3 regions of the Paenibacillus sp. FSL W8-0187 genome follow, and region 1 is predicted to be linked to each of the others. Evidence: riboswitches for the same ligand, from Rfam matches in the RefSeq annotation. Region 1 holds a riboswitch; each other region holds the start of a gene.
The links. A riboswitch is a leader RNA that binds a small molecule or an ion and turns the genes downstream of it on or off. The one in region 1 is predicted to bind ZMP and ZTP.
Positions count from the first base shown of each region.

Region 1 (3,271 bases):
AGCGCTGGGCGAAGAGGATACGCGGGAAGTGGTGGATCTGTTGATCGACCAGGTTGAGACGTGCGATGTGCTGCTGTTGAACAAATGTGATCTGGTAAGCGAAGACGAATTGGCCAAGGTTGAAGGCATCCTTCGTAAGCTTCAGCCAAGCGCCAAAATCATACGCACTGTAAAAGGACAAGTCGCTCCTGCAGAAATTCTGAATACCGGTTTATTCGATTTTGAGAAAGCCAGTCAGTCCCCCGGCTGGATTCAGGAGCTTCAGAAGGAAGAGCATGTACCGGAAACGGATGAATACGGCATCAGCTCTTTTGTTTATCGGAGAAGAAGACCGTTTCATCCGGAACGGCTGGCAGCATTCATGAGTTATTGGCCGGAAGAGGTCGTACGCGCGAAAGGGATCGCTTGGCTGGCAGTGCTTGAGGATGTTGCGGCAAGTCTAAGTCAAGCGGGTCCTTCGATTCAGTTCGGGCCAGCTGGATATTGGGTGGCTGCTTTAACCGAGCAGGAACAGCAGGAGCTGATTCAGAGTGAGCCGGATGTGCAGCGAAAATGGGATGCCGTCTGGGGGGATCGGATGACCGAGCTCGTGATGATCGGGATTGGGATGGAACAGTCACAAATCGAGCAGGAGCTGGACGATTGTCTGTTGAGCGATCAGGAAATGCAGCTGGATTGGTCGACGTTTAACAATCCGCTGCCCTGGATGGCCATCGAAGAGCTATCACTGTAAGGTTATATTTTTTTGATTGAAATTAATCGTAATAATTACGAATGGATAAGGAGCCACTTGAGGGCTTTATAGGTAATCTAGAATATAATCCCCTTTGCGTAGACAGTGCTGAAGAAGAGCGCTACAGTTTACTTAAGGGGATTTTTGTCATGGAAAGTTCAAAAGAAGAATACGAAAGAAGCAGGGGAATATGCGGAAATTCATCATTTAAAAACTCAATTGCAGGAAAAGTTATTACCCTGTTTAGAAAGCGCCCTTCAGAAGGACCGGATTTTAAAAAATCATTTAATGATGTGGTCAATCTATTTATCTGTCCAGAACTTATAACTATCAAGTCCAGAGCACCTGCTTTGTATTTGTTGTATAATAGGAAGAATAGGAAGAAGATTCCCAATTCATGTTTCGATGATAGCTTTATCGTATTTCAGAATGTAATGCTGACGCATGAGCAACATCAATCAGGAGGACAAGGTAATGGCAAAAGCAAAGGTTCCAAAGAGACCCACTAGAGATGAGTTTGTACTGGAAGAACTCGGAAATCAGCTTACGGAAGCTTACCAGGAGGAATCGGTTATCGTGCTGACGGTCTGGGGAAGGGAAGAGGCGGTCCGCGGGCAAATCGATCAAATGGACTCCCGAACAGGGAAGGTACATATGAAACAGAATGGTGTTATAACGAAGGTTCCTTTTATGGACATTATGGAAGTGAATTATCCGAGAGACTAATCAGAATCATGTGTGCTTCCCGTAAATGAATCAAAGAGATTGTGATTTAAAGCGGTCGGCTTCATACCCGGTAGCGCGATGTCCAAAGTCGTGGTATATTAAAAAAAGTTATCTATGTGTTACTGGCGTAGCTTGGGGTACCAAGAGGGAGCACATAGGATCATATGCCGTACGCCTGGGCAAGAGGTAAGGAGACGATGAAGTCGCCTTGCCTCTTTATGTTTTTTAATACAATGGCGAAGGAGCGGATTAGCATGAGTAAGGAACCCGTAATTTTAGATGGAAAAAAGGTATCCGACGATATCAAGGCCAAGCTGGCTGTAAAGGTACAGGAATTGAAGTTGCAGGGGGTAACGCCTTGTCTGGCAACGATTCTGGTTGGCGATGATCCTGCTTCGGCGACCTATGTGCGGATGAAGGGAAATGCTTGCGAGCGGCTTGGCATCATATCCAAGAAAGTAGTGCTGGAGACATCGACAACGACCGAGGAGCTGATTGCTGCGATTCAAGAGCTGAACGAGGATCCGAATGTCCACGGTATTCTGCTGCAGCATCCGGTACCGCATCATATCGATGAACGGGCAGCCTTTGATGCCATTGACATTAAAAAAGACGTGGATGGAGTAACCACGCTCGGTTTCTCGCAGAATGCGTTTGGTTTTGCCGATAATCCGTCTTGTACGCCTGCTGCGATTATTGCGATTATGGATTATTATGATCTGCCGATCGAAGGGAAGCATGCCGTGGTGGTCGGACGCAGTCCGATTCTGGGTAAGCCGGTATCGATGATGCTGCTTAATCGCAATGCTACCGTTACGATCTGCCACTCGAGAACGAAGAACCTTGGGGAGATTGTGTCCCAGGGAGATATCGTGGTTGCGGCCGTAGGCAAGCCTAATTTCATTCAAGGGGACTGGATCAAGCCGGGAGCCGTCGTATTGGATGCCGGCTATAATCCAGGCAATATCGGCGACTGCGATTACGATGCCTGCGCGAAGTTGGCATCCGCAATTACACCAGTACCTGCCGGTGTTGGCCCCGTTACGATTGCTACATTGCTGAAGCATACCGTCGAATCGGCTGAGCGAACCGTGCAAGGTTAACAGTAACCATGTAATAACGGGATAAGGCACGGTCCATTTGCGCGTCCCGAAAGGGGATTTGCATGGAGAATCCCCCTTTGAATCGCTTCGTTCCTCGCTAGAATCTGGAACGCAGAAAAGTATTGCCCATCAAAGGCTCGGGGTGGAGTCTGCATTTCACGGATCCCTGGACGTCATGGTATAGTTAGGAAAAAGCAAAATCGAAGGGGAGAGATTCATGCACAAACAACTCATTTCCAGTTGTGCTGCGGAGCAAGGAGCTGTGGAGGATAATCTGTTCGTTGCAGCGCCGCAAGCGGCTCCCGGGAGCACCGAATGAAGAACACGATTGCAGATATTGCCAAAAAAGCCGGAGTTGCCAAAAGCACGGTCTCCCGTTTCTTAAACGGAGGTTCTGTCAGTAATGCAACACGCCGTAAGATAGAGCTGGTCATTCAGGAAACCGGTTATATTCCGAATTCGTTCGCACAGAGCTTGAAAGCGAAAAAAACCAGCATGATCGGCACCATTGTGCCGCGTCTGGATTCATTCTCAGCATCGCAGACCGTTGCCGGCATGGATGAAGAATTAAGGAAACACGGTTATCAGCTTCTCATTATTAATGCAAGCCAGGACTTATCCAGGGAGATTGAAGCGCTGTATGATCTCGCCAGACAAAAAATATCTGGCATTATTTTATTCGCTACTCAGGTGACGGAAACGCATCTTG
Region 1 is NZ_CP150206.1:4,538,531-4,541,801, reverse strand. It holds gene MKY48_RS20305 (GTP-binding protein) at 1-733, shown strand, start outside; gene MKY48_RS20300 (hypothetical protein) at 883-1,242, shown strand; gene MKY48_RS20295 (YolD-like family protein) at 1,208-1,459, shown strand; ZMP/ZTP riboswitch at 1,568-1,647, shown strand; gene MKY48_RS20290 (tetrahydrofolate dehydrogenase/cyclohydrolase catalytic domain-containing protein) at 1,714-2,562, shown strand; gene MKY48_RS20285 (LacI family DNA-binding transcriptional regulator) at 2,878-3,271, shown strand, end outside.

Region 2 (3,271 bases), 2.3 Mb from region 1:
CTTCTTGCACGCCGTAGGCAACAAAGTTGTACAGAAGGCCGGAAGCGTTAACCGGGCTTCCGTGAGTCAAATGACCGCCATGAGCCAGGTTCATGCCGAGCACGGTATCTCCAGGCTTCAGGGCTGCCAAATATACCGCCATGTTCGCTTGGGCACCGGAGTGCGGCTGAACGTTGGCATGCTCGGCTCCGAACAGTTCTTTGGCACGGTCACGGGCGATATCTTCCACGATATCCACACGCTCACAGCCACCGTAATAGCGTTTGCCAGGGTAGCCTTCCGCATATTTATTCGTCAGCACCGTCCCCATTGCTTCCATAACCGCTTCGCTAACAATATTCTCAGAGGCAATCAGCTCAATGTTGCTGCGCTGACGCTTCAGCTCCAAATCCATCGCTTCCAATACAGCCGGGTCACTCTTCCGCAAATGTTCCATCATGTTCATATCCTCCCATAATCAATCGTTATTTTTTCTTGCAAAGTCAATACTACAAGTTGTCATAATTAAAAAAGCGAGTTCTCATTTGAATCAATCGCATAGTGTGGAATCATCCCTCTGCTCGAACTGGTACACCGCGCGTTCTCCGCCAATCAGCTTCGGACGGGTATAAGCCGCGGTTACGCGCGCCTCGCCGATATAACGCTCGGTCGGTCTGAACGGAACCGCCACTCGCCGCAAATGCATGCCGATCAGCGTCTCGCCGATATCAACTCCGGCATGTGCTTCAATCGATTCCGCAAGACAAGGCTCCTTCATGCTGCGGTAAGCCGCGGAGGCCATCGACCCTCCCGCTCCCGGAATGGGAACAGCCGCCACTTCCGTCAAGCCCAGCCGCTCGAGCAGCTCGCGTTCCATGACAAGCGCACGGTTCAGATGCTCACAGCATTGATAAGCCACCGCGAAACCGAATTCCGCTTGAACCTCGGCAATGCCCTGAAGGAGCTGCTGCGCCGTTTCAAGAGCGCCGCCTGTGCCGATCCGGCGTCCGACCACTTCACTGGTGCTGGCTCCGATGACCAGCACTTTACCGGGTCCTAACACGGCCGCTTCGGCCAGTTCGCGGACCATACGCGCTGTCTGTTCGTTCAAGGAAACCTTGGAGATATCCGTCATGTCACAGTCCTCCCGATGATTTTTTTCACAGAAGATGCTTCAATCCCATATCACGATAGCCGCAGCCGTAAATTACGCGTTCACTTATCGCGACTCATTCTTCAGGTAACGCTCCTCGATGGCCTTGATCTTGTTCACACGGCCGATATGGCGCTCGCCATGACTGAAATCCGTTGTCAGCCATGCGCTGACGATTTCAGCAGCAAGTCCGGGACCGACGACACGCTCACCCAACGCAATCACGTTGCTGTCGTTATGCTCACGCGTCGCTTTGGCCGAGAACACATCATGTGTCAGCGCGCAGCGAATGCCCGGCACCTTATTGGCCGCAATGCTCATGCCGATCCCCGTACCGCAGATCAGAATGCCGCGATCCGCTTCACCCGAGACTACCTTCTCGCACACAGGAAGGGCATAATCGGGATAATCCACGGAATCGGAACAGCCGCAGCCCAGATCCTCCACCTCGTGTCCAAGACCCCGAATGACTTCCACGATCTCCTCTTTCAGACGAATGCCGGCATGATCCGTACCCAATGCAATTTTCATCTATGAAAAACCCCCTCGTATGTTCGCTTTTGCGTTTTAGCTTGTTTCATTATAACCCAAATCAGGCGCAAAAGACGAAAAAAGAGCAGTCGGCGCACGTATTGTGCTCCAAATGCTCTTTGCCCAGGCGACCGGCCGTATATTCCGATGCTCCATCGTGGTTTCATCCACTTCGTCGCCAGTTACACCGGATCATTGTTTTTCAACTCCATCTTAAAGCAATACCATGTGAAAGGCAAGTGGCTTTTTAGCCCAATGGTAGGCTTCATATCGTTCAAAGCAAGGCTTAGTTATGCCGATCCGCCTCCAGCTTGTCCAAGAGACGGAACAACGCCGTCCGAATCTCTGCAGCCGTCGCTTCATATTCCTCCCGCGAGCCTCCAAAAGGATCGGAGATATCGAAGCTCGGAATGCGCTGGCGCAGCTCGATCAGACGCTCCCGGTCACGGTCGCTGACGTCGCGGCCCAGCGATCTGGCCAGCTCAAGCGCCGCATACAGACTATCCTGCTCCCGCAGATCATCCAGCACCTGTCGGTCATCCTCAACAAACTCTTTCAGCGTATGCATCTTGTCTGCGGCGTGCGGGAACTGCCTTATAGCATACTGCTTATGCGACTGGGTCAACGTCAGGATCAAATCTGACCACTCCACCAGATTCGCAGTCAACGGTTTGGACACCAAGCGTTCTTGGATATCCTGGTCTCGTAGTATGGACTCCGCATGATGGGACACCGGCATTCCATCCACGGCCGAGACACCGGCGGACTTCGTTTCCAGCGGGATGCCCCGTTGTTTGGCAAGCTTGCGCAGCATGCCTTCAGCCATTGGACTGCGGCAGGTATTTCCCGTGCAGACAAACAGTATATTTTTCACGGTCCCGTTCCTCCCGTTAGTAGGTTCTTTGGGGTTATTGTAACAAATATAACGTCAAAAGATAAACATGACACCAAATATAACCAAAATGAGCCCGCCCAGCATTTCACCGTACTCCCCCAGTTTATTGCTTACCTGACGGCCAAGCAGCAAACCGAGAATGGACAGCAAACCGCCCACGATCCCGAAGGAGATCACGATCAACAGTACATCATCCACAAACATCCCGAGTGAAACGCCTACCGAGAAGGAATCGATGCTGACGCTAAGTGAAAACAGCAGCATGCCTAAAAATGCGGTAGGATGTATTCGCTGTCCTTCTCCGCCCCGCCAGGCGTTATACATCATATGCCCGCCGAGAAGAAGCAGCAGTCCGCCGGCCGCAAGTCCTGTGACGTGACCCAGTAACATGCCTACATAGCGGCCGGCAAATAAGCCCAGCAGCGGCATCAACATATGAAACAACGCGATCATGAAGCTGATGCCCAACATATGGCCTAAGCGCATACCGCTTCTCATTCCGACTCCGACTCCAAGCGAAAATGCGTCTAGCCCGAGTGCAACCGCCATCAGCAGAATCGCCGCAAGCTGTCCCGATTGGACAGACGCCTCCAGCATGCCCATTCCCCCAAGTCCCATGGTCTTGTACACCATATGCGGACAAGGGGTAAATGATGCCAAAAGTGTTCATTCAGCAGCTCAATTCACATCGATGATGTGGTGTCCCGCGGCCT
Region 2 is NZ_CP150206.1:6,880,945-6,884,215, forward strand. It holds gene glyA (serine hydroxymethyltransferase) at 1-439, opposite strand, end outside; gene MKY48_RS31225 (TIGR01440 family protein) at 530-1,114, opposite strand; gene rpiB (ribose 5-phosphate isomerase B) at 1,199-1,663, opposite strand; ZMP/ZTP riboswitch at 1,778-1,859, opposite strand; gene MKY48_RS31235 (low molecular weight protein arginine phosphatase) at 1,950-2,537, opposite strand; gene MKY48_RS31240 (manganese efflux pump) at 2,592-3,155, opposite strand; gene MKY48_RS31245 (L-threonylcarbamoyladenylate synthase) at 3,237-3,271, opposite strand, start outside.
Region 2: linked by a shared signal. The riboswitch ahead of rpiB (ribose 5-phosphate isomerase B) and the one ahead of MKY48_RS20290 (tetrahydrofolate dehydrogenase/cyclohydrolase catalytic domain-containing protein) in region 1 are both predicted to bind ZMP and ZTP.

Region 3 (3,271 bases), 170 kb from region 1:
GTTCGTAATCCTGTAAAAAGGGAGTGATCACAGGAATAAAAATGCCATGCAGTTCTTGCTGACTCAACATAACCTTTCCTCCAATTCATGAGTGATGGCTATACTTTAACATGGGAATTAAGATCGGAGTTAACTATAATAATAGATAATTACTATCAGTATTATTGATAAGGAGATAGCGATGGAACTCATCTACCTGCAAACCTTCAGGGAGGTTGCGATTCGCCAGAGTTTTACGAAAGCCGCGAATGAGTTGGGTTATGCTCAATCCAGCGTAACCACCCAGATTCAGAAGCTGGAGAAGGAATATGGCGTCAAGCTGTTTGAACGTTATGGCAGAGGCTTGCGCCTGACGAAGTCCGGCGAGGAGCTGTTTGAGTATGCCGTTCAAATGCTGGATCTGTTCCAGCAGTCGAAGGAAAAGCTGACCAAGCAAGGCGGAGGCACCTTATCGATCGGAACGATAGACTCGCTGGCCGCTTATTTTCTTCCGTCCGTCATTCACCAGCTGAAACAAAGGCATGAAGATCTTGTCATCCGCTTACAACCGGATCGTGAAGATAGCATTATCAGTAAGGTGAGAGAGGGCGAGTATGATCTCGGTCTTATTTTGGATAGAAAACCAGAGGACTCCTCCTTGAATTGGATCGCCATTCGGGAAGAGCCCCTTCTGCTGATTGCCCATCCGAATCATCCGCTTCTTGTTAAACCTGTTATAGAGCTAGAACACCTGGCTGATGCCGAATGGATTATGCCCGAGGATAGTTGTAATTACCGCATGATGTTGGAAAAGGTGCTGCGTGCTAGCGGAGTTCCAATGCGAATAGGCCTGGAATTGGGCAATCCGGAGGCAATCAAGAGATATGTGATGTCCGGTACGGGCATCTCATTATTGCCGAAGATGGTAGCAGAGGAGGAAATCAAACGTGGTGAGCTTGCGATTCTTCCCTTTGCGCATTCCGACATTCGACTGGACATTCAGTTGGTTATTCACCCCAAGAAGTGGTTTTCTCAATCGCTGAAGGATGCGATCGATATGCTGAAGTCTAAATCCTAATGTCGCCTTATGGTGATATTGCAATTAACGGGAAGATTCAGTATGATTTAAATAACAATGTATAGGTTTATGTGTGACTGGCGCAGCATGGGGGACCATGAGGGAGCACATAGATGACGACGGCCGTACGCCTGGGCAGAGGTAGGGGAAGCTTATTTCCCTTACCTCTTTATTATTTTCTGATTCTATAAGTCTCTGAAACTACGAAAAGGGGATAAAACAACGATGTTAAAAACGAAGAAAATACTGCTGCTAGGTTCGGGAGAACTGGGAAAAGAAGTCGTGATTGAAGCACAGAGACTGGGTGTGGAAACCATAGCCGTCGATCGTTATGCCGACGCTCCTGCCATGCATGTTGCCGATCATAGCCATGTCATCGATATGCTGGATGGGGAGAAACTGCGCGCAATCATTGAGCAGGAGAAGCCGGACCTGATCGTACCTGAGATCGAGGCGCTGGCTACCTCGGAACTGGTTAAGCTGGAGGAAGAGGGGTACCGGGTTATTCCTACTGCCAGAGCTGCGAAGCTTACGATGGACCGAGAAGGGATTCGCCGGTTAGCTTCAGAGGAGTTAGGGCTGCCTACTGCGGGCTATCGATTTGCCGATACTTATGAGGAGTTTAAACAGGCTGTTCTGGACATGGGGTTTCCATGTGTAATTAAACCTCTGATGAGCTCCTCAGGTAAAGGCCAGAGCGTATGCCGCTGCGAAGGAGATATCGAGTCCTGCTGGAACATCGCCATGGAGGGCGGCCGTGTGCAGAACGGAAGAGTGATCATTGAGGAATTCATTATATTCCAGTCGGAGATCACGCTTCTGACCGTTCGTTCCGTCAATGGAACAAGCTTCTGTGCGCCAATCGGACATATTCAGGAGAGCGGGGACTATATCGAATCCTGGCAGCCACACAATATGTCGGAAGAGCAAATCGAGGAAGCTAAATATATTGCAAGGAAGATTACCGATGAGCTTGGCGGTTATGGATTGTTCGGGGTTGAATTGTTCCTGACTGAGGATAAAGTGTATTTTAGCGAGGTGTCTCCGCGACCGCATGATACCGGGTTGGTTACACTGGTCACGCAAAATTTATCTGAATTCGCGCTTCACGTCCGTGCCATTCTTGGCTTTCCGATCCCGGAGATCGAATTGATAACGCCGGGAGCCAGCCGTCCGCTAAAAGCGGCGAGAGAGCTGGAGAATTATACAGTTACCGGCGCCGAGCAAGCACTGGCTGTTCCGAATACGCAGCTGCGCATTTTTGGGAAACCGGTGACCAAGATCGGAAGACGGATCGCAGTTGCGTTGTCAACCGCCGGCACAGTGGAGGAAGCCCGTTCGCGTGCGAAGCTGGCTTTGGATAAGCTTGCTGTTGAAGAAGCATAAATCATCGGGATTCCATTGATATAGCTCATTATATTATGTTGAAAAGGTCAACTGGAATAACCGGTTGGCCTCTTCTGTTATGGAAAGATCATGGATCAAAATCGGCTACGCACGGTTCAAATGCTGATAACCTGTTCTTGTTTTGGTTTTGATGATAAATATGCAGAAATTTATGTTCTTTCATGATAAGATACACAAGAATACAAACGACCCTCACCCATTATAATGTTTTCAAGGCGATGCTATATAGGCAAGGCTTGTAACGTCATAATATAAATAAATATAAAGAGGAACGTTTAAGACGGCATAGGAGAATCTACATGAGAGACATGACGCAAGGAAGTCCGATCAAGCTGATTATCATGTTTACGATCCCGCTTTTGATCGGAAATATTTTTCAACAATTTTATAATATGGCGGATACCCTGATCGTGGGTCGTACCATTGGTGTGAACGCACTTGCGGCTGTGGGCTCGACAGGCAGTATATTGTTTTTTGTTATTGGCTTTGCCCAAGGCTTGACGGCCGGTTTGTCCATCATAACGGCGCAGCGCTTTGGCGCCAAGGATATCGCGGGCGTCCGCAAAAGCGTGGGAACAAGTATATGGATTAGTCTTGTATTCACGGTTTTCCTCACCATTGTGAGTGTCATATTCACGAGGCCCGTCCTCGTCATGATGAACACGCCGGCAGAAATTTTGGATGATGCTTATTCGTATTTAATCGTTATTAACTGGGGTGTTGGCGCAGCCGTTCTGTTCAACTTGCTGGCTAACCTGCTCAGAGCACTTGGGGACAGCCGGACGCCGCTTCTCTTCTTGGTGGTCG
Region 3 is NZ_CP150206.1:4,363,884-4,367,154, reverse strand. It holds gene dapA (4-hydroxy-tetrahydrodipicolinate synthase) at 1-70, opposite strand, end outside; gene MKY48_RS19440 (LysR family transcriptional regulator) at 182-1,057, shown strand; ZMP/ZTP riboswitch at 1,121-1,201, shown strand; gene purT (phosphoribosylglycinamide formyltransferase 2) at 1,283-2,443, shown strand; gene MKY48_RS19430 (MATE family efflux transporter) at 2,764-3,271, shown strand, end outside.
Region 3: linked by a shared signal. The riboswitch ahead of purT (phosphoribosylglycinamide formyltransferase 2) and the one ahead of MKY48_RS20290 (tetrahydrofolate dehydrogenase/cyclohydrolase catalytic domain-containing protein) in region 1 are both predicted to bind ZMP and ZTP.